3 regions of the Enterobacter sp. MG-EB028 genome follow, and region 2 is predicted to be linked to each of the others. Evidence: predicted binding sites of a transcription regulator. Region 2 holds the regulator's gene; each other region holds the start of a gene.
What was found. Region 2 encodes PhoB, which activates phosphate uptake and scavenging genes when phosphate is short. Its sites were predicted from a motif close to CTGTCATAAAACTGNCNNAT; they were not measured.
Positions count from the first base shown of each region.

Region 1: a site for PhoB is predicted at 5,604-5,623, ahead of kdgR (DNA-binding transcriptional regulator KdgR). Genes of this name have one in related genera too.
Region 3: a site for PhoB is predicted at 2,945-2,964, ahead of ACR42C_RS05700 (PhoX family protein). Genes of this name have one in related genera too.

Region 1 covers NZ_CP195079.1:2,882,127-2,889,666, reverse strand. The annotation lists gene ACR42C_RS13740 (GAF domain-containing protein) at 1-186, shown strand, start outside; gene proQ (RNA chaperone ProQ) at 283-969, shown strand; gene prc (carboxy terminal-processing peptidase) at 989-3,037, shown strand; gene htpX (protease HtpX) at 3,231-4,112, shown strand; gene ACR42C_RS13720 (MFS transporter) at 4,163-5,536, opposite strand; gene kdgR (DNA-binding transcriptional regulator KdgR) at 5,715-6,506, shown strand; gene ACR42C_RS13710 (YobH family protein) at 6,572-6,811, opposite strand; gene mgrB (PhoP/PhoQ regulatory lipoprotein MgrB) at 6,971-7,114, shown strand; gene ACR42C_RS13700 (YebO family protein) at 7,189-7,479, shown strand; gene ACR42C_RS13695 (MBL fold metallo-hydrolase) at 7,503-7,540, shown strand, end outside.
Region 2 covers NZ_CP195079.1:1,059,765-1,067,304, forward strand. The annotation lists gene sbcC (exonuclease subunit SbcC) at 1-1,647, opposite strand, end outside; gene sbcD (exonuclease subunit SbcD) at 1,644-2,849, opposite strand; gene phoB (phosphate response regulator transcription factor PhoB) at 3,037-3,726, shown strand; gene phoR (phosphate regulon sensor histidine kinase PhoR) at 3,748-5,043, shown strand; gene brnQ (branched-chain amino acid transporter carrier protein BrnQ) at 5,453-6,772, shown strand; gene proY (proline-specific permease ProY) at 6,854-7,540, shown strand, end outside.
Region 3 covers NZ_CP195079.1:1,215,322-1,222,861, reverse strand. The annotation lists gene pheP (phenylalanine transporter) at 1-811, opposite strand, end outside; gene ACR42C_RS05700 (PhoX family protein) at 914-2,887, opposite strand; gene ACR42C_RS05695 (TonB-dependent receptor) at 3,015-5,198, opposite strand; gene ACR42C_RS05690 (hypothetical protein) at 5,358-5,822, opposite strand; gene ACR42C_RS05685 (winged helix-turn-helix domain-containing protein) at 5,809-6,510, opposite strand; gene ACR42C_RS05680 (winged helix-turn-helix domain-containing protein) at 7,175-7,540, shown strand, end outside.

The sequences.
Region 1 (7,540 bases), 1.8 Mb from region 2:
AATTCAGAAATCGTTCTGCCGCTGGTGGTAAAAAATCAGATTATTGGCGTTCTGGATATCGACAGTACGGTCTTCAGTCGCTTTACAAGCGAGGACGAACAGGGGCTGCGCGAGTTGGCAGCGAATCTGGAAAACGTCCTCGCTGCAACCGATTATCAAAAATTCTTTGCGAGCGTCGCAGGATAATCAACGGATAACGTAGCATTTACTGATAGCGTCATTATAATGACGCCTGTTCATGCCTGCGCTTGTTGGCAACGTCCGTTGTAATCAGGAAATTTCATGGAAAATCAACCTAAGTTGAATAGCAGTAAAGAAGTTATCGCATTTCTGGCCGAGCGTTTCCCGCAGTGCTTCAGCGCGGAAGGTGAAGCTCGTCCCCTGAAAGTCGGTATTTTTCAGGATCTGGTGGCGCGTGTTGAAGGGGAAATGAACCTCAGCAAAACTCAGCTGCGTTCTGCCTTACGTCTTTATACTTCGAGCTGGCGTTACCTGTACGGTATCAAACCGGGCGCAACCCGCGTGGATCTCGACGGCAACCCTTGCGGTGAGCTGGACGAGCAGCATGTTGAGCACGCGCGCAAGCAGCTGGAAGAAGCCAAAGCACGCGTTCAGGCACAACGTGCAGAACAGCAAGCGAAAAAACGCGAAGCCGCAGCGGCAAACGGCCAGGAAGAAGCGCCTCGTCGTGAGCGTAAACCACGCCCAGCGCCGCGTCGTCACGACAATAACGATCGCAAACCGCGTGCAGACAAACCAGCAGCGAAAGCCCCTCGCGCGCCTCGTGAAGAGCCGCGTCATACTCCGGTTTCTGACATTAACGCCCTGAGCGTGGGTCAGGCTCTGAAGGTAAAAGCGGGCAACAACGCTATGGACGCCACCGTACTGGAAATCACCAAAGATGGCGTTCGTGTACAGCTGACTTCTGGTATGTCAATGATTGTACGCGCAGAACACTTGTTGTTCTGAAACGGAGGCCAAGCCTGGCATGAACACTTTTTTTAAGCTCACCGCGCTGGCGGGCCTGTTTGCCATAACAGGCCATGCTTTCGCAGTGGACGATATCACACGTGTTGATCAAATTCCGGTACTCAAGGAAGAGACGCAGCACGCGACGGTAAGCGAGCGTGTAACCTCTCGCTTTACCCGCTCGCACTATCGTCAGTTCGATCTCGATCAGGCCTTTTCGGCCAAAATCTTTGACCGCTATCTGAACTTGCTGGATTACAGCCATAACGTTTTGCTCGCCAGCGATGTCGAGCAGTTCGCTAAGCGCAAATCCGAGGTGGGTGATGAGTTGCGGTCAGGCAAGCTGGATCTGTTCTACGATCTCTACAACCTGTCGCAAAAGCGCCGCTTTGAGCGCTATCAGTACGCGCTGAAAGTGCTGGAACGTCCGATGGACTTCACCGGCAACGACACCTTTAATCTCGATCGCAGCAAAGCGCCCTGGCCGAAAGACGAAGCCGAGCTGAACGCGCTGTGGGATGGCAAGGTCAAATACGACGAACTGAGCCTCAAGCTGACCGGTAAAGATGAGAAAGAGATCCGCGACACGCTGACGCGTCGTTACAAATTTGCCATTCGTCGTCTGGCGCAGACCAACAGTGAGGATGTTTTCTCACTGGCGATGACCGCCTTTGCGCACGAAATCGATCCGCACACCAACTATCTTTCTCCACGCAACACCGAACAGTTCAATACCGAGATGAGCCTGTCTCTGGAAGGTATTGGCGCGGTGCTGCAGATGGACGATGACTACACGGTGATCAACTCCATGGTTGCAGGCGGCCCGGCATCCAAAAGCAAAGCGATTAGCGTAGGCGATCGCATTGTGGGCGTAGGACAAACCGGTCAGAGCATGGTTGACGTTATTGGCTGGCGTCTGGACGATGTGGTTGCGCTGATCAAAGGTCCGAAAGGGAGCAAAGTTCGCCTCGAAATTCTGCCGGTCGGTAAAGGCACCAAAACTCGTATCGTGACCCTGACCCGTGAGCGGATCCGTCTGGAAGACCGCGCGGTGAAAATGTCGGTGAAAACCGTGGGTAAAGAGAAGGTGGGGGTCCTGGATATTCCTGGCTTCTACGTGGGGCTGACCGACGATGTAAAAGTTCAGCTGCAGAAACTTGAGAAGCAGAACGTGAGCAGCGTTATCATCGACCTGCGTACGAACGGTGGCGGTGCGCTGACTGAAGCGGTGTCGCTCTCTGGCCTGTTTATCCCGTCTGGCCCGGTGGTACAGGTGCGTGATAACAACGGTAAAGTTCGTGAAGATGCCGATAACGACGGTGTGGTCTATTACAAAGGCCCGCTGGTGGTCCTGGTTGACCGCTTCAGCGCGTCCGCATCTGAAATCTTTGCCGCTGCAATGCAGGACTATGGCCGCGCGCTGATCGTGGGTGAACCCACCTTCGGTAAAGGTACCGTTCAGCAGTATCGCTCGCTGAACCGTATTTACGATCAGATGCTGCGTCCGGAATGGCCTGCGCTGGGCTCCGTTCAGTACACCATTCAGAAGTTCTACCGCGTTAACGGCGGCAGTACGCAGCGTAAAGGCGTAACGCCGGATATCATGATGCCGACCGGCACGGAAGAGACCGAAACCGGCGAGAAGTTTGAAGATAACGCGTTGCCGTGGGACAGCATCAACGCTGCGACGTTCGTTAAAGCCGGTGATATGACGCAGTTTGGTCCTGAGCTGCTGAAAGCGCATAATGACCGCATCGCGAAAGATCCGGAATTCCAGTACATCATGAAGGACATTGCGCGTTTCAATGCCCTGAAAGATAAGCGGAATATTGTTTCTCTGAACTACGCTCAGCGTGAAAAAGAGAACAACGAGGACGATGCAACGCGTCTGGCGCGTATCAACGATCGCTTCAAGCGAGAAGGTAAACCTCTGCTCAAAAAACTGGACGATCTGCCAAAAGATTACCAGGAGCCGGATCCGTACCTGGACGAGACGGTGCATATCGCGCTCGACCTGGCGAATCTGGAAAAAGAGAAGCCTGCCGTACAGCCCGCTCCGGCAAAATAATCTCCCAACAGGCACAAGAAATTGTGCCTGTTTCTTTTTGTTCTGCATCCTTCCGTCAGGCTGATTTCCAATTGTGTAAAGTTGTGTCTTTCTGGTGACTTACGCCTACCGGATGCTTGAAAATAGCCGTAATACCCATACGATGTGGGTAATCGCATAGTGCGTTTTGTTAAACTGAGGTTAAAAGAAAATTATGATGCGAATCGCGCTCTTCCTGCTCACCAACCTGGCGGTGATGGTGGTTTTCGGGCTCGTGCTAAGCCTGACAGGAATTCAGTCGAGCAGCGTTCAGGGTCTGTTGATTATGGCGCTGCTGTTTGGTTTTGGTGGCTCTTTCATTTCCCTGCTGATGTCAAAATGGATGGCGCTGAAATCCGTAGGCGGTGAGGTGATTGAACAGCCGCGTAACGATATGGAACAGTGGCTGATGAATACGGTGGCACAGCAGTCTAAGCAGGCAGGCATTGCGATGCCGCAGGTTGCTATTTACCATGCCCCGGATATTAACGCGTTTGCCACGGGTGCCCGTCGTGATGCGTCACTGGTTGCCGTGAGCACCGGATTGTTGCAGAACATGAGCCGTGACGAAGCCGAAGCGGTTATCGCGCATGAAATCAGCCATATTGCCAACGGTGACATGGTAACCATGACGCTGATTCAGGGCGTGGTGAACACCTTCGTTATCTTTATCTCCCGTATCCTGGCGCAGATTGCGGCTGGCTTCATGGGCGGCAACCGCGATGAAGGTGAGGAGAGCAACGGTAACCCGCTGATCTACTTCGCCGTATCCATGGTGCTGGAACTGGTGTTCGGTATCCTGGCGAGCATTATCACCATGTGGTTCTCTCGTCACCGTGAGTTCCATGCGGATGCTGGCTCTGCGAAGCTGGTGGGGCGTGAGAAGATGATTGCAGCCCTGCAGCGTCTGAAAACCAGCTACGAGCCGCAGGAAGCGAACAGCATGATGGCCTTCTGCATCAACGGCAAATCAAAGTCGCTGAGCGAGCTGTTTATGTCTCACCCGCCGCTGGATAAACGTATTGAAGCGCTGCGCAGTGGGGAATACCTGAAGTAACGCTAAGAGCGTAAATAAGCCGGGCAGGAGAAGACTCCGCCCGGCTTTTTTTATGCCTGAATGCCGGGTTGGGTCACGCGCAGACCGCTGACGATGGCTGCCAGGGTGGCAAGGGCGCCTGCGGTGAGAAGCGCAACGTGATTACCGTTTTGCCCGGCAAGGTTAAACATCAGGGCAACCAGTGCCGCACCGGTGCTTTGTCCCAGCAGACGCGCGGTCCCCAGCATGCCGCTGGCACCTCCGCTGCGATGTCGCGGCGCCGCGGTAATAATGGTGTGGTTGTTGGGGGACTGGAACAGGCCAAACCCGGCACCGCACAGAACCATGCGCCAGATAATGTCCAGATCACCTGGCGATGACGGAAGCAGCGCCAGCGCAAAAAGACCGGTGGCCATCACTGCCAGCCCCACCGCACCCAACAAACCGGCATGTACACGTTCTATTAAATAACCGGCAAGCGGTGCCATCACCATCGTTGCCAGCGGCCAGGGGGTTAACAGCAGCCCGGTCTCCACTTCGGAACGTCCTATCACGCTTTGCAGGAAGAAGGGCAGAGAAACCAGAGCCAGCATCTGGGCGCAGAACGAGCAGACGGAGGTGCAGATGGAGAGCGAAAAGAGGGGGATACGCAGCAGATCGACCGGCAGTAAAGGTACCGGCAGGGCAAGCTGGCGGCGAACAAAGAAGAAGCCCGTCACCAGCAGGGCAACAAGCTCCGCGGCGGTAAGCAGAAGAGATTGACCCTGCGCAAAGCCGCTCAGGGCGGTAATCAGCAGACCAAAGGTGAGCGCATTCATCACTGCACTTGCCACGTCAAAGCGCGGCATGGTGCTTTTCGGGCCGTTAGCGGGGAGATAACGCAGGGCAAAGAAGATGGCCACGATACCCAGCGGCACGTTTATGGCGAACAGCCATTGCCAGGAGGCGACAGAAAGTATGGCGGCCGCAATGGTTGGCCCGGCGGCAGATGAGACCGCGACAATAAACGAGTTTATCCCCATGCCGCGCCCCAGATGACGCTGCGGATAGATTAGGCGGATTAGCGCCGTATTGACGCTCATCAGCGCCGCGCCGCCAAAACCTTGCGCGATGCGCGCCAGCGTCAGCGTATGCAGAGAGTCCGAAAGGGCGCACAGCAGTGATGTGAAAGTAAACACCACCAGCCCGCACTGATATACCCGACGGTAGCCGAACATATCGCCCAGAAAAGAGAAGGAGAGCAGGGAAACCACAATCGCAATCTGATAGGCGTTAACAATCCATATCGAACTGGCCGGGGAAGCATGCAGATCGGTGGCAATGGTGGGAAGGGCAACGTTCGCAATCGCGCCGTCAAGGACGGCCATTGAGATACCAATAATTATCGTAGCGATAGCGCCATACCGCTGGGGCAAAGGCAGGCCATCGGAAAGGTTCTTTTCCATCGGGGGTAAATAGCTCAGAGTGAAATTATTCTCAGGGTAACTATTTTAGCATCGTCAACACCGTTTTATGTCGCAGATTTGTAACGAAGTAAACGCGGATTGATTGCAGGTAACATGACGGGAATTTATAATAAAAACCGGTTCTGATTTTTATAAAACACTCTCTATGAGGTGGTAAATGGCAATTGCGGATTTGGATAAACAGCCAGATTCTGTTTCTTCCGTGCTGAAGGTGTTTGGCATCTTACAGGCGCTCGGGGAAGAGCGTGAAATTGGTATCACAGAGTTGTCACAGCGCGTGATGATGTCGAAAAGCACCGTTTATCGCTTTTTGCAAACCATGAAATCACTGGGTTACGTTGCACAGGAAGGGGAGTCTGAAAAATACTCTCTGACGCTGAAACTGTTTGAACTGGGTGCCAGGGCATTACAAAACGTGGATCTGATCCGTAGCGCGGATATTCAGATGCGTGAGATTTCCCGCCTGACCAAAGAGACTATCCACCTGGGTGCGCTGGATGAAGACAGTATTGTTTACATCCATAAAATCGACTCCATGTATAACCTGCGTATGTATTCGCGCATTGGTCGTCGCAACCCGCTTTATAGCACAGCAATTGGTAAGGTTCTGCTGGCGTGGCGCGATCGTGAAGAGGTAAAACAGATCCTCGATGGCGTGGAGTACAAACGCAGTACTGAACGCACCATAACCAGCACCGAAGAGTTATTAACGGTGCTCGACAAGGTGCGTGAACAAGGGTATGGCGAGGATAACGAAGAGCAGGAAGAAGGGCTGCGCTGTATTGGCGTTCCGGTGTTTGACCGCTTTGGCGTCGTGATTGCGGGGTTGAGCATCTCTTTCCCAACGCTGCGCTTCTCGGAAGAGCGCCTGCACGAGTATGTGGCTATTCTGCATACCGCCGCGCGCAAGATTTCAGAACAGATGGGTTACCACGACTATCCGTTTTAAGCCTGGTTAGCATAAAAAACGCCGCATCTTTGCGGCGTTTTTTTATTCGGCATTCACGCTGTGGATCAGCCATTATCAATCACGACGGAAGTCTTACGCAGTACCGGGCAGTTGGTTAAACCAACGATCCCGCTGTCCGAATGGAGATACTGCGCGGTGCTGACTCCCTGTGCTGTTAAATATTTACATTGTATGCCCAGCCCTGCTGCATTTTCGGTGCTTCCCACCAGCACGCCATAACCCGTTAACAGAAGGCCTATCCAGAGTATCGCCAGTGCAACAATTGTTCGAATAATTAAGCGCATTATTACCTCTTTTTCATTGTTATCATAATGCCAGACTAAACGGTTTACGTAATGAAACAAGTGCAGGATTCTGAAAAGAGCCTGATGGCGCTACAGTTAGTCCTTGTTTAAGATAACCGTGATAACCTGGTTGCATCAGGTCTTTAAACGGAGTGTGGAGTGAAAAAAATACGCTGGGTGATTCTGATTATCGTGCTGATAGCGTGCGTGGTGTTATGGACGCAGACTATCAACGTGATGTGCGATCAGGATGTACAGTTTTTTAGCGGCGTTTGCGCAATCAATAAGTTTATTCCGTGGTAGCACGCATTTTTTCTTCAGGTGATTTCCTTCCTTCGCGCCAGTGGTAAAATAGACGCTTTTATTGAGGTGGTGAAATGGGTGAGTTACTGAATTCAGGGCTGCTAAATATGGCATCCCTGACGATCTCTTTGGTTGTTCTGCTGGTGGGGCTGGTCATTTGGTTTTTCGTAAACCGTGCCAGTTCACGTACTAATGAGCAGATCGAACTGCTGGAAGCGCTGCTTGAGCAGCAAAAGCGACAGAATGCGCTGTTGCGTCGTCTGTGCGAGGCTAACGAGCCGGAAGAGAAAGACGTGCCAAAAGAGGCGGTCGCTGAAGAGAACAACGACCAAGACGATTTTATCCGCCTGGTTGCTGAGCGCTAATCGTATCATTCCGGGAGGTGGCTGTGGTCTGGAAAAATCCCTGGTATGACCCCTCCCTGAA
Region 2 (7,540 bases):
CACCAGCAGGCCTTCCTCTTTAAGCGCGGCGACCTCTTTTTCCAGCGCATCACGGCGGCGCTGGTTATCCGTCAGCTCAAGCGACCGGTATTGCTCAACGGCAGGATGGTCACTGGAGCCGCACAGCGGACAGGGTTTGCCTGCCTCAAGCTGTGAGCGATAGCTTTCCAGATCTTTAATCGTCGCTTCACGTTCGCACAGGGCCTTCAGGTCCAGATAGTGCTGGTGTTTCTCTTTGTACCGCTGGCGGCGCAGCGCCAGCGTTTCATTGAGCTTGCTCTGCTCAGCCTGGGCTTTTTGCGCGCTTTCACCGCTCTGGCGCAGGCGTTTTTGCAGCGGCTGATAGCGGGCATGGAGCGACGTCAGCTGCTGACGCAGCGTTCGGGACCGGGACTGCTGCTCCATGGCCGCGCTGACCTCATCCGCCGTCAGCGTCAGCGTATTTTCCGGCATCTCCGCCAGCTTCTGACGTAGCTCAGTCATCCGCGCAGCAAGTGCGGCGAGCTGACTTTTGTCACGGTTTAGCTGTGAGAACTGGGCGCGCCAGCCGGCAATTTCCTGTCCCAGCAGGCGATAACGCTCGTGCTCCGCCAGCCACTGCGCCAGTGCCGTCAGTTCGGCCTGTAGCCGCTCATGGGTACGCAGGGCGGTATTGCGGATCCGCGCGCGCAGTGCGGTTTTAGTCTGTAAGCGAGTATTTACTTCGTTAATTCGCTGCTGGGTTTGCGTCAGACGTGAGGTTTGCTCCTGCTGGTGCTCCCAGAGCGGACGAAGCTGGGCGGCGGGCAGAGCAAGCTGGAGCTTTGCCAGTTCCGGCGCCGCGTTCGTTAGCGCCTGTTGCGCCTGCTGCTGCAGGGCGGTGACGCGCTGCTGCTCCTGCACAAGCTCGTCATGGCGCGTAAGCCACTGAAAATCTTTCTGCTGTCGCTGCTGTTGGGCCAGCAGGGTTTTCTCTTCGTCAGTAAGTGCCTGCAAACTTTGCTGCAACTGCTGCTGTTGCGCTTCGCTGAGCAGCACGACGCCCGCCGCCTGCGCCTCGTACTTTTCCAGCACGCCGCGTGCAGCTTTGTGTTTTTCAAACACCATGGCGGAAATCTGACCGTAGATCTCGGTGCCGGTTAGCTCTTCCAGCAATTCTGCGCGATCGCCCGGTTTGGCATTAAGGAAGGCGGCAAACTGCCCCTGCGAGAGCAGCATCGAGCGGGTAAAGCGGCCGTAGTCCAGCCCGGTGAGCGCCGCGGTTTGCTCCAGTTTATCCGAAACTTTATCGGCCAGAATCTTGCCGTCCTCGCAGCGGGCCAGCTCCACGCGCGGTGCCTGTAAGTTCCCGTCCGGCTGGTTGCGCGCCCGGTTCTGGCTCCAGAAGGCGCGATAGGCAACGCCTTTCACCTCAAACTCCACTTCCGCCAGGCACTCGGCGGTGTCGCGCGTCATCAGGTCGTTTTGCGCCTGAGAGACTTTATTCAGGCGCGGCGTTTCGTGGTAGAGCGCAAGGCAGATGGCGTCGAGCAGGGTGGTTTTGCCCGCACCGGTTGCGCCGGTGATGGCAAACAGGCCGTTGCTGGCAAACGGCTCTGCGGTGAAGTCAATTTTCCACTCGCCCTTGAGGGAGTTGAGATTTTTCAGACGCAGGCTCAGAATTTTCATGCGTTTTCTTCCTCGTCATTGAGGGCGTGCAGGGTATGGCTGAACAGCTCGTTGAGCCGGACGCGCTTCGCATCATCGATCTCTTCCTGCGACAGGCGGCGTTCAAATACCTCTTCTACCCGCAGTTCACTGAGGGTTTCGCGCTGGGTGCCGAGCAGAATTTTCTCGCGCTGCTCGCGGCTGCGGCGCACCAGCAACACCTCTACCGGCAACTCTTCGGTCAGCGCCTGAATTTTCCGCTGTATATCGTGGAGATAGTCGTAGGTGGTGATTTCGATATCCAGCCAGACGGGCGGGTTAAGCTCCGCGCCGCGCCACTGCTCAAGCTGGGCGGTAATGGCGTCCAGATCGCCCTTCAGCACCGCCAGCGGCTGGGTGACCGGTACCTCCAGCGTCTCGACGGCGCTGAGTTTACCCTCGCTGAAGCTCACCAGATGCACGGACTTGGCTTTCCCGGTTTCATCGAAGCTGAGCGAAATAGGGGAACCACAGTAGCGGATATGCTCGCAGCCGCCGATGACCTGGGCACGGTGAATGTGCCCGAGCGCGATGTAGTCGGCTGGCGGGAAGTTTTGCGCCGGGAACGCATCCAGCGTGCCGATATAGATCTCGCGGACAGCGTCACTTTTACTGGCCCCGACGGTGGTGAGGTGCCCGGTGGCAATGACCGGAATGGCCTGTTCACCGCGCAGGGCGCAGGCATCGGCATGCTGCTGGTGGTAATAATCGGTGATGGCCTGTAATAAATGCTGCTGCTTTTCCGCACCCGACAGCCCCGCCTGGCTTTGCAGGATGTCGCGCGGCCGTAAAAACGGAATGGGGCACAGTACCGCCCCCGGGGTGCCGTCGCGTTTTTTCAGGATCTGGGGCGCGTGCCCGGCGCTGGCGACCACGGTGGTATTGAGAAACGCCAGGATGTCGCGGGATTCATTGAGCGTCGCGACGGAATCATGGTTGCCGGCAACAATCACCAGATGACAGCCGGTCTGCTGCAGGTTGACCACGAAGCGGTTGTACAGCTCACGCGCATAGCTGGGGGGCGAGCCGGTATCAAAGATGTCACCCGCCACGATAATCGCGTCCACCTCGTGCGTCCGGGCCGTTTCCAGCAGCCAGTTCAGGAACGCTTCATGTTCAGCCGCACGGCTTTTGCTGTAAAAATTTTGACCCAGATGCCAGTCCGAGGTGTGAAGTATGCGCATAGGAGATCCGTGGCGAAAAACGATGCGGGCGATTATAAACTGTCAGGGAGAGGAAAATAACCGCTGTAATAAAACAACAGTTTGCCATTTGTAGTGGTACTGTTTTTCATAAATCTGTCATAAAACTGACGCATAATGGCGCCGCATTACAAACTTGTAACTTAAATAAGATAAGACAGGGCAAAGTATGGCGAGACGTATTCTGGTCGTAGAAGATGAAGCTCCAATTCGTGAAATGGTGTGCTTCGTGCTCGAACAAAATGGCTTCCAGCCGGTTGAAGCGGAAGATTATGACAGCGCGGTGAACCAGCTGAATGAACCCTGGCCCGATCTGATTCTGCTTGACTGGATGTTGCCCGGCGGCTCCGGACTGCAGTTTATCAAACACCTGAAGCGTGAAGCGCTGACCCGCGATATTCCGGTTGTGATGCTCACGGCGCGCGGAGAGGAAGAGGATCGCGTGCGCGGTCTGGAGACCGGCGCGGACGATTACATTACCAAGCCTTTCTCCCCGAAAGAGCTGGTTGCGCGCATTAAAGCCGTGATGCGCCGAATTTCGCCGATGGCGGTGGAAGAGGTGATCGAAATGCAGGGCCTCAGCCTTGACCCCACCTCACACCGCGTGATGACCGGCGAAAACCCCCTCGACATGGGGCCTACCGAATTTAAACTCCTGCACTTCTTTATGACCCATCCGGAACGCGTTTACAGCCGCGAGCAGTTGCTGAATAACGTCTGGGGAACTAACGTGTATGTCGAAGACCGGACGGTTGACGTACATATCCGCCGCCTGCGAAAAGCGCTGGAACTGAGCGGCCACGATCGCATGGTACAGACGGTCCGCGGCACGGGTTATCGTTTCTCGACCCGTTTCTGAACAATGACAGGAGTGTGACGCGTGCTGGAACGTCTGTCATGGAAAAGGCTCGTCTTTGAACTGATCTTATGCTGTATTCCGGCCCTTCTTCTGGGGGCCTTTCTTGGGCATCTGCCGTGGTTTCTGCTGGCGGCGGTCACCGGGCTGTTAGTCTGGCATTTCTGGAACCTGCTGCGTCTCTCATGGTGGCTGTGGGTTGACCGCAGCATGACGCCGCCGCCGGGAAGCGGCAGCTGGGAGCCGCTGCTGTACGGTCTGCACCAAATGCAGATGCGTAATAAAAAGCGCCGTCGCGAGCTGGGAAGCCTGATCAAACGCTTTCGCAGCGGTGCAGAGTCGCTGCCGGATGCGGTGATCCTGACGACCGAAGAAGGAACGATCTTCTGGTGTAACGGCCTGGCGCAACAGCTGCTGGGTCTGCGCTGGCCGGACGATAATGGTCAGAACATCCTCAACCTTCTGCGTTATCCCGAGTTCACGCTGTATCTGAAAAAGCGTGATTTTACCCGTCCCCACAATCTGAAGCTGAATAACGGTCGCCATCTGGAAATCCGCGTTATGCCCTACAGCGATCGCCAGTGGCTGATGGTGGCGCGCGACGTTACCCAGATGCACCAGCTGGAAGGGGCGCGTCGTAACTTCTTCGCCAATGTGAGCCACGAGCTACGCACTCCGTTGACCGTGCTGCAGGGCTACCTGGAGATGATGCAGGAGCAAACCCTGGAAGGCGCGCCGCGTGAAAAAGCGCTGCACACGATGCGTGAGCAAACGCACCGTATGGAAGGGCTGGTGAAACAGCTGCTGACGCTCTCGAAGATTGAAGCGGCGCCGTCGCTTGCGCTGAATGACACCATAGATGTGCCAATGATGCTGCGCGTCGTTGAGCGTGAAGCGCAGACGTTAAGCCATAAAAAACATCAGCTGACCTTTGAGGTCGACAATACGCTGAAGGTGCTGGGCAGCGAAGATGAACTGCGTAGCGCCATCTCCAACCTGGTGTACAACGCGGTAAACCATACGCCGGAAGGGACGGATATCGTAGTGCGCTGGCAGCATACGCCGACAGGCGCCGAGTTTAGCGTGGAGGATAACGGGCCGGGGATTGCCCCGGAGCATATTCCGCGCCTGACCGAGCGTTTCTACCGGGTGGATAAAGCGCGATCCCGGCAAACGGGGGGGAGCGGACTGGGGCTGGCGATTGTGAAACACGCGGTGAATCACCATGAAAGCCGTCTTGATATCCAGAGTACCCTGGGTAAGGGAACCCGCTTCAGTTTCGTTATCCCGGAACGATTAATTGCCAAAAAGAGCGCCTGACGGCAGGTATGTCATTTTACCTTTCCACGGGTCAGCGTTTGCTGGCCCGTTTGCTTTGCAGTCAAGCGAAACGCGTGTGAATTTTATACGGCTGTCTGTTTTTTGTTCGCATGATTAGCCATGGGTTTTTCTTATAATTAGCGTATTGTGCTGGAGTATATTTTCATGCTGGCATATTGTTCTGGTTTTACGATCCCACCTTGCCTTTAAACGTTATAAGCGTTTAAATTGCCCCCCAGATACTGTCAGACCGACTGTATTTGCGTGGTAAATCGAAAAACTATTCTTCTCCACGCCAGGACGGGAGCATTTCCCGCTGAAATTGAGCAAATTTTCGGCTGTATCGTCCCGTCAGGGGAATCGAAAATCTCAACGTTTTCAACACCACATCCACAGGCAGTAAGGTTTTATGACCCATCACTTAAAATCGCGTGACATTATCGCGCTGGGCTTTATGACATTTGCGCTGTTCGTTGGCGCAGGCAACATCATTTTCCCTCCAATGGTTGGCTTACAGGCGGGTGAACACGTCTGGACCGCCGCGTTTGGTTTCCTGATTACTGCCGTGGGTCTGCCGGTCCTGACCGTTGTCGCGCTGGCGAAAGTCGGCGGCGGCGTGGATAGCCTCAGCACCCCGATTGGTAAAGTGGCGGGCGTACTGCTGGCTACCGTCTGCTATCTGGCCGTTGGCCCGCTGTTTGCGACCCCGCGTACCGCGACCGTTTCCTTCGAAGTAGGTATTGCTCCTCTGACCGGCGACGGCGCGATGCCGCTGTTTATCTACAGCCTGATTTACTTTGCCATCGTGATCCTGGTTTCCCTCTATCCGGGCAAGCTGCTGGACACGGTCGGTAACTTCCTGGCACCGCTGAAAATTGTGGCGCTGATCGTGCTGGCCGTGGCGGCCATCATCTGGCCAGCCGGTCCAATTAGCGACGCGATGGACGCCTATAAAAACGCCGCGTTCTCTAACGGCTTTGTGAACGGCTACCTGACGATGGATACGCTGGGCGCGATGGTGTTTGGTATCGTTATCGTTAACGCCGCGCGTTCCCGCGGTGTGACCGAAGCGCGTCTGCTGACCCGCTATACCATCTGGGCTGGCCTGATGGCCGGCGTGGGGCTGACGCTGCTGTATCTGGCACTGTTCCGCCTGGGCTCTGATAGCGCGATGCTGGTTGATCAAAACGCCAACGGTGCGGCTATCCTGCACGCTTACGTTCAGCACACCTTCGGTGGTGCGGGCAGTATGCTGCTGGCGGCACTGATCTTCCTGGCGTGCCTGGTAACCGCGGTTGGCCTGACCTGCGCCTGCGCAGAGTTCTTTGCGCAGTATCTGCCGCTCTCATACCGTACCCTGGTGTTTATCCTCGGTATCTTCTCCATGGCGGTGTCCAACCTCGGTCTGAGCCACCTGATTCAGGTCTCGATTCCGGTGCTGACGGCGATTTATCCGCCGTGCATCGTGCTGGTGGTGTTGAGCTTCACCCGTCCGTGGTGGCATAACTCCTCACGAATTATTGCGCCAGCCATGTTTATCAGCCTGATTTTTGGTATCCTTGACGGGATTAAAGCATCAGCGTTCGCTGAAATTCTGCCAGCCTGGACACAGCGTCTGCCGCTGTCCGAGCAGGGCCTGGCCTGGCTGATGCCTACCGTTGTTGCACTGGTTCTGGCGGTTATCTGGGATCGTGCTGCAGGGCGTCAGGTCGCATCTAACGCTCATTAATCAACGGCAACAAACTGTTTAACCACGGGGCTTAAGGCCCCGTGGTTTTTTGTTTTTTTCGTGTTGAATGGCAAGATTTAAATGGAAAGCACTAACAAACTTAAACGTGGATTGAGCACGCGCCACATCCGCTTTATGGCGCTGGGCTCTGCTATCGGCACCGGTCTTTTTTATGGCTCGGCAGATGCCATCAAAATGGCCGGTCCCAGCGTTCTGCTGGCGTACATTATCGGCGGCGTGGCGGCGTATATCATCATGCGCGCCCTCGGCGAAATGTCGGTTCACAACCCGTCTGCCAGCTCCTTCTCCCGCTACGCGCAGGAAAACCTCGGCCCGCTGGCCGGGTTTATCACCGGCTGGACCTACTGCTTTGAAATTTTGATTGTGGCGATTGCCGACGTGACGGCATTCGGCATCTATATGGGCGTCTGGTTCCCGGCGGTGCCGCACTGGATTTGGGTGCTGAGCGTGGTGCTGATCATTTGCGCCGTCAACCTGATGAGCGTGAAGGTGTTCGGCGAGCTGGAGTTCTGGTTCTCCTTCTTCAAGGTCGCCACCATCATCATCATGATTGTGGCCGGTTTCGGGATCATTATCTGGGGAATTGGCAACGGCGGGCAGCCGACCGGTATTCACAACCTCTGGAGCAACGGTGGCTTCTTCAGCAACGGCTGGCTCGGGATGGTCATGTCGCTGCAAATGGTGATGTTCGCCTACGGCGGTATCGAGATTATCGGTATCACCGCCGGGGAAGCGAAAGATCCAGAG
Region 3 (7,540 bases), 160 kb from region 2:
GCGCCAGCAGCACCACCAGCGAGCCGATGTAGAACAGCAGAATACGGTACACCACCTGGTTGACCGCTTTCGGAATACTTTTGTGCGGGTCGCGCGCTTCGGCAGCGGTGATGCCAATCAGCTCCAGCCCGCCGAAGGAGAACATAATCACCGCCAGGGAGAGGATGAGCCCTTTCCAGCCGGTCGCGAGGAAGCCCCCGTGCTGCCACAGGTTGTCGATAGTGGCCCGCTCGCCGCCGTGGCCGGAGAACAGCAGCCACAGGCCGAAACCGATCATGCCGATAATCGCCAGCACCTTGATCAGCGCAAACCAGAACTCGGTTTCGCCATACAGGCGCACGTTCACGAGGTTAACGGCGTTAATGATGATGAAGAAGGCCGCCGCCCAGATCCACGTTGGCACGTCCGGGAGCCAGTACTGCATGTAGATGCCTGCGGCGGTCAACTCCGCCATCCCCACCAGCACGAACATCACCCAGTAGTTCCAGCCGGAGAGGAAGCCTGCGAACGGGCCCCAGTATTTATAGGCAAAGTGTGCGAAGGAGCCTGACACCGGCTCTTCAACGACCATCTCGCCGAGCTGGCGCATGATCAGGAAGGCGATAATCCCCGCGATAGCGTAACCCAGCAGAACCGCCGGGCCGGCCATCTGAATGGCGGGGCCGATGCCGAGAAACAGCCCGGTACCGATCGCGCCGCCAAGGGCAATTAACTGAATATGTCGATTTTGCAAACCACGTTGCAGCGTCGGATTCTGATCCGACGAAGCTTCAGCGCTACCATGGCCTGAAGCGGATGACGCGTCTTTCACGCCCTACCCCTGTCTCTTTTTTAGAAGGGGCACGTTTTAACACTTCATGCTGGTGGTAGCAAGTTTAACGCCGGGCCAGCGCGTGCGCCCGGCGGATAAACGTCACGACCCGATGATCCCGCCGTCCGCTTTGGTAATCACCACCGTTGACGAACGCGGGCGTCCGTTCGGGCTGGCGTCCGGCCAGTTAGAGACGGCGCGCGGATTAGCCGGGTCGGTAATATCATCCCCGCCCTCCCCCGGATGCTGAATGTTGATAAACAGCGTCCGGTTGTCCGGCGTAAACGCAATGCCGGTAATTTCACACCCGCGCGGCCCGGTCAGGAAACGGCGATACTCGTTGGTGCCCGGAATGGTGGCCACCATCTGGTTATTGCCCATCCCCTCGTAGGCTTTCTTATTAATGGTGCTGGAGGAGACGTCGGTCTGGATCCACAGGACGCCCTGATGATCGAAAGAGAGTCCATCAGGGCTGCCGAATGCCGCGCCCTGCATGGAGCCTTTGGCCTTCGGATCGTCGCTGTCGGTCCGCCCACCCATCACCAGAATATCCCACTTAAAGCGCGTGGCGGCAGGATCGGTTCCCTCTTCGTGCCAGTGCATAATATGACCAAACACGTTGTTGGCGCGCGGGTTGGCGGCATCCACCGGCGCCTTGCCCTCTTTCCCGCGATCGCTGTTGTTGGTGAGCGTACAGTAGACGCTGCCGCTGGCGTGCGGATCGACGGCTATCCACTCGGGACGATCCATTTTGGTTGCCCCCACCGCGTCGGCCGCCAGGCGGGTTTTAATCAGCAGATCGCCCTGGCTTTCAAACCCTTTGCTTTTATCCAGACCGTTTTGCCCGAAGATCAGCGGCAGCCAGTCGCCGCTCCCGTCCTCGTTGAACCTGGCGACGTACAGCGTGCCGGACGTCAGCAGCTGCATATTGGCTTCACGGTTCGCGGGATCGTATTTTTTATCCGAGACAAACTTATAGATGTACTCGAACTTCTGATCGTCACCCATATAGACCACCACGCGGCTGTCGGCGGCGAGCGTGACGGCCGCCCCTTCATGCTTGAAGCGGCCCAGCGCGGTGTGCTTGCGCGGGGTGGAGGTTGGGTTGTAGGGATCGATCTCCACGACCCAGCCGAAACGGTTCGGTTCGTTAGGGGTTTTATCGACGCTGAATCGCTCATCCACCTCGTTCCAGCGGTAGGATTCATCGCTGTCGCTGATGCCGTAGCGTTTTTCCAGCGGGTTACGATCGGCTTTTTTAACAAAAATATCCGACCAGTTCTCCTCGCAGGTGAGATAGGTGCCCCACGGCGTATGGCCGTTGGCGCAGTTTTGCATGGTGCCCAGCACGCGTTCCCCCTGCGGGTCGGCGGCGGTTTTCATTAAGTCCTGATGCCGGGCCGGGCCGGTAAGCTGCATCGGCGTATTGACGGTGATGCGGCGGGCATATGAAGAGGGGCGTACCACCTGCCAGTCGCTGCCCGTTTTTTTCACTTCCACTACCGAGACGCCCATCGCGTTCTGCCCCTTGCGGGCTTTGTCGAGGCTCCAGTTCGCCGTACCATCGGTAAACAGCATCCCGTTGTCGATGTATTCATGGTTCATTGCCAGCAGGCCATGATCCGGGTTTTGCTCCCCCTGCGGCAAACTAAACCACGCCATGCCGTCGTGGTGCATGCCCGCCTGTACGGCCTGTTCGTCCGTGGTGTTGCTGGCGTCCGGTTTAAAGGCCGGCATGTTGTTCTTGATCCCCGTCGGGTCACCCCAGCGATAGAACGGGCGGGCAATATAGCCTTCCGGCACCCTGACCGTATCTTCCGTGGAGACGTCGATACTGGTAAAGCCCAGGGAAACCGCTTTTGCCAGCGCGGAAGGCTTCGATACCGCGGCAACGGCATTTTCGGGTTTGATCAAAAAGGGGAATGAAACGGCAGCGCCCGCGACGGCACCCATCTGGAGGAAACGGCGGCGGGAGAGGAACACCTCTGCCACCTCGGAGAATACCGGGTTAGCGCTGCGATTAGCGATATCGTCGCGATGTTCTTTTTTAAAAACGGATTTGAGGGGTCTGCCCATAGCGGCTTCCTGTCATTGGCCAAGAGGTAAGGATGTGGCGACCAGTGTAAGAAGCTTTTATTACAATTTTATAACACTGTGACGGAAGGATGGGGGCATCCGTGCCCCGGATAACGAGGTGGAACGCTTAGAATTCGTAGCCAACCGAGACCTTAAAGGTCCGCGGTTCGCCCTGAGTGATGTAGGTACCGGAGTCGTCCACGCTGGCCCAGTAGTTTTCGTTGGTCACGTTGTCGATACCCGCGCGCACGGTCATCTGGTTTGCGTTGTGGTTCACCGCGAAGCGATAGCGCATGCCCAGATCCAGCGTGGTGTAACTGTCGAGCTTTTTGGTGTTCGCGAGGTCGGCATACTGCGTGCCGGAGTGGTTCACCCGCGCGGTCGCCGTCAGGCCGTCAACCGGCTTGATGTCGTACTCCGCGCCCAGCACGGCGTAGAAGTTCGGAATACCGATCGCATCGTTGCCCTGATTTACGCCATTTTTGGTTTTGGTCAGCTCCGCCTGCAGCCAGGTGGCGCTGGCGTTCAGGCGCATCCCGAGCATCGGCTCGCCGAAGACGTTCAGCTCCACGCCACGGTTACACTGCTCCGCGTCCAGGCCGTAGTGATTGTTAGCATCGAGGATCGCCGACGGCATTTTGATCTCAAACAGCGCCAGCGAGCCGCCCACGCGCCCGAAGTCCGCCTTCACCCCCACTTCGTTCTGCTTAGAGTGAACGATGCCGGTGCTCTGGCCGTAGTTGGTGGCGGTGTTAGGTGCGGTTTTGCCCGGCTGCAGCGCTTCGGTGTGGTTGGCGTAGAGGGAAATTTCCTCCCACGGTTTGTAGACCACGCCGTAGGTTGGCATCCAGCGACTGCCGTCGAAACCGTCCGCGTCGTTCTCTGCGCCGGTGATTTTGTTATACCCGCGAACGACCACTTTCTGATGGCGCGCGCCTGCGGTGAACAGCAGCTTGTCGTCAAGCACGCCCAGGGTATCGCTCAGCAGCCAGCCCTGGGTGCGGGTGCGCCCGCTGGTCAGCGGATCGCTGTATTTGCCGCCGGAGCCGTTGAAGTTAGTGCTGTCCGGCATATCGACGCCGGTGTTGTGATAGATGTTGGTGGTCGGGTTATCCTTCGCCGCCGACATTTTCCACGCGATTTTTTCGTTTTTAGTCATCGCGGAATACCCGACGTTCACCTTGTGCGAGACGAAACCGGTAGTGAAGTTACCGCGAATGCCCGCCATGCCGCTGACGGAATCGCTGATGCGGTTGGTATCCAGACGGCTGACCGTCGCCTTGCCGCTCTTGTCCACCAGCTTCGGCGCGCTGTAGATCCCTTCTTCATGCGCGTGCTGCGCGCCCAGGCCGGTATAGGCCGTCCAGTTATCGGTAATGTCGTACTCGCTGCGCCACATCCCGAACTCGTTTTCGATATCGCTGTAGGCCCACTTCTGCGAGAAGTTCCGATCGTTTTTCGGCGGTTCAGGCACGAAATCCACCGCCGAGATGTTGACGCTGGTCGGGCTGCCGTGGAAGGTTTTTTTCTGATAGCCCAGGTCCAGCGAGGAGCGGAAGCGGTCGCCTTTGTAGTCCAGGCCGGTGGAGAGCAGCGTGGTGCGGCGGCGATCGTTCGGTACGCCGGTTTCCCCTTCACGATGGACGAGGTTGACACGTGCGCCGAACTGGTCGTTATCGCCAAAGCGACGGCCCGCATCCAGCGTGGTGCCAATCTGGGAGTCCGAGGTGTAGTCCACGCCCACTTTCGCCTGCGGGGTGTCGCCCGCGTGTTTTGGCTCAAGGTTGATCATCCCGCCCACGCCGGAGCTTGCCGCGCCGTTCATCAGGGAGTTTGCCCCTTTGAAGATCTCGATGCGGTCGACCATCTGGGCATCCACCACCTGACGCGGCAGCACGCCGGACAGGCCGCCAAAGGTCATGTCGTCGCCGTCAAACTTCAGGCCGCGAATGCGGAAGGTTTCAGCGCTGTTGCCGTACCCCTGAACGAACTGCACGCCCGCGTCGTTGGCGACCACGTCAGCAATGGTTTTCGCCTGCTGATCTTCCACCAGCTTCGAGGTGTAGCTGATGATGTTGAACGGCACGTCCATGGCGTTCTGCTGTCCGAGCATCCCCATGCGTCCGCCGTTCGCCACCTGCCCGTCAAGGAAGGCTGGCACCAGCTGGTCGCCACCGGGTTTGAAGTCGCCGGCAGGTGCAGACTGCACAACTATGGTGTCTTCTTTTTTATCCTCCGCCGCCCAGGCGGAATGTGTAACCGCGCCAATGGCGAGCGCCAGCAGCGTTTTGTGCATTTTGGTGTTGTTCATCGTTAACTCGTTTGAAAGTGCGCGCAAAAATGACCCGTTGGCGGGCCTTAGAATGTATTAGTTGCAATGCAAATGAGAACTATACTCATTATCTATACTTTGGCAAGCGCAAATATGCGCAAGATCCAGCTCAAAAAAGTGCGTGATAAAGGGGAACCCTCATCCTTTAGCACAGTAAAACGCGGGAGTATTTCCGAAGATGAAGAGGTAGGAAGCAGCGTTCACCGGAACGAGCTGTATACTAATGCCATGGTCGCGTTGGCGGAAAAAATCGGGAATAGAGTGACGAAAAGGTTCGTCTTTTTTCGGGCGCTCGTTTGTATCACTGGAAATCATAATAATTCGCCCTTCTTCGCGCCAGTAACGGAAGGCAATTTTATTGCTGATGGCAACCGTTTCCTGACCCGCCTGACTGTATTCTCCGGTGGAATCGTAACTGCCAACACCATTATTAAATGTAAACGTCATGAGGGCATCTACCCGCGAATTTTCATCAACAATAATGAGATGACTCTCACAGGTAAAATGATTCCGCTGATAATGCGTATACCAGGCATAAAAAAGTGGCGCGATAATCATCAACAGGATGAACAACCAGCGCACACTCCGGCTAGTCATTTTCATGATATTGCTCCCTGTACAAAATGGAATCACATTGTGCACCAGCAACCTCAGGCAATTTATCGCACACAATCACCGACGTTCCATTTTGATAACGGTTGAGCGTGATATAGGCCACCCCACCGGCGTTGCACTGAATGGGATAACGTTTGGTCAGGCCAATATATATCCGCTGACTTTTTATTTTGTCATACCAGGAGGAATAAACGTCGCACCCTGCAATATTGCCTATCGGTTGATAGGTTTCAAATCCGGCGCGTTTTTCATGCAACTGTTGATAGAGAACCATACACGAAAGGATAAATAACACCGTAGCGACGCCATACGCTATTTTCCCTGAGAGAAAGCGGAAACGGTTATCTGCTACGCGCGGTGTCGGCACGGAAGCTTCAGTTTGCAGGTCGGCTGGCGAAGCCGCGTCCGTCGCGATAAAGGTGTCGAGTGTACCCGTCTGAATTTGAGCAACCGACTTAAACCCCGCTTTGGGTACGGTTTGCACAACATTATCTGCCAGACCCGCCATCTTAAGGGCCTTACGGATAGAGGCGATAGTCTGGTAGAGGGCGTTGGTCGAGACAACTGCCCCCTGTTTTTCCCATACCGCTGAGAAAAGATAACGTTGCGTAAGCACCTCACCGTTGTGTTCAAGCAGCTGTAGCAGGCACTCGCTAACCGGAGCATGCAGGAGCACAGCGCGCTCAGGGTAGCCCGAAAGTGAGCACAGTCGACGCAGCTCAGGCTCAAAAAGCACGGTGCCGTTTATCAGAAAGACGGGCTTCATGACGCACCGGCCGTTAACGCGCAGGGATTTTGTACATTCATCATTATTATACTTTCACATCCGTATCCGTTTTCTGATTCAGGATTTAGTTATTTATTATCAACGAATTATTGGTTTTCACTCCCCATTCCCTCTCACCTTCCGCCCAGCTTAAGGATCAACTTAATCAGTATAAATCATTTATCTTCACTCCTCTTTGCTGCAGAGGAATCGTAACCTATGCGGTATCGAAAGGGCACTATCAGGCTTCTCATTACCTGGTAGTGTCCACAGAAAGAAATGCTGAATCTTTTTCAAAATTTGCATTTTTATGTTGAGCGGTCGATTGCACATCGATTCTCAGAACAAACAAAAGAAAAATGAAAAGCATCTGGCGTTTTATTCCAAAAATACAACTTATATCGACAAAAACTCCATACCAGGGTGAGGTACAACCGGTTTCTCATAGCGCACAGGGATGTGTATTGGAAAGCATTTATTGCAGCCATATAATCCACCCTATAAACGGTATGGATTATCTCAGCGCTTATATGTAGTGATGCAAGTTCGTCTTCATTTAATATGGGTATTAGATATGGGTTATCGTCTATATGGGTTTATGATCGGTGATGACATTCATTTTGATATTTCTAACCGCAGACTCTACCGCCTTACTGGCATCCAGAGTGATAAAAGCATCGCATTTGCCTCCATTTATTTTAATGAAACGATGCTCAGGCTTTTCCTTTATTTGTTGATGAATGGCAGAACCCAGCCCATCCCTAAAGAAGAGCTCTTTGAAGAAATTTGGGAAGCGCATAATCTGAGCCCCTCCACACAACGACTGTGGCAGGTTCTGCGCAATCTCAACAACAAACTGAGTATGCTAGGGTTACCAGAAAATTTTATTCGCAATATTAAAGGGTGTGGTTACATCATTAATTATTCGGATGTAATCCCC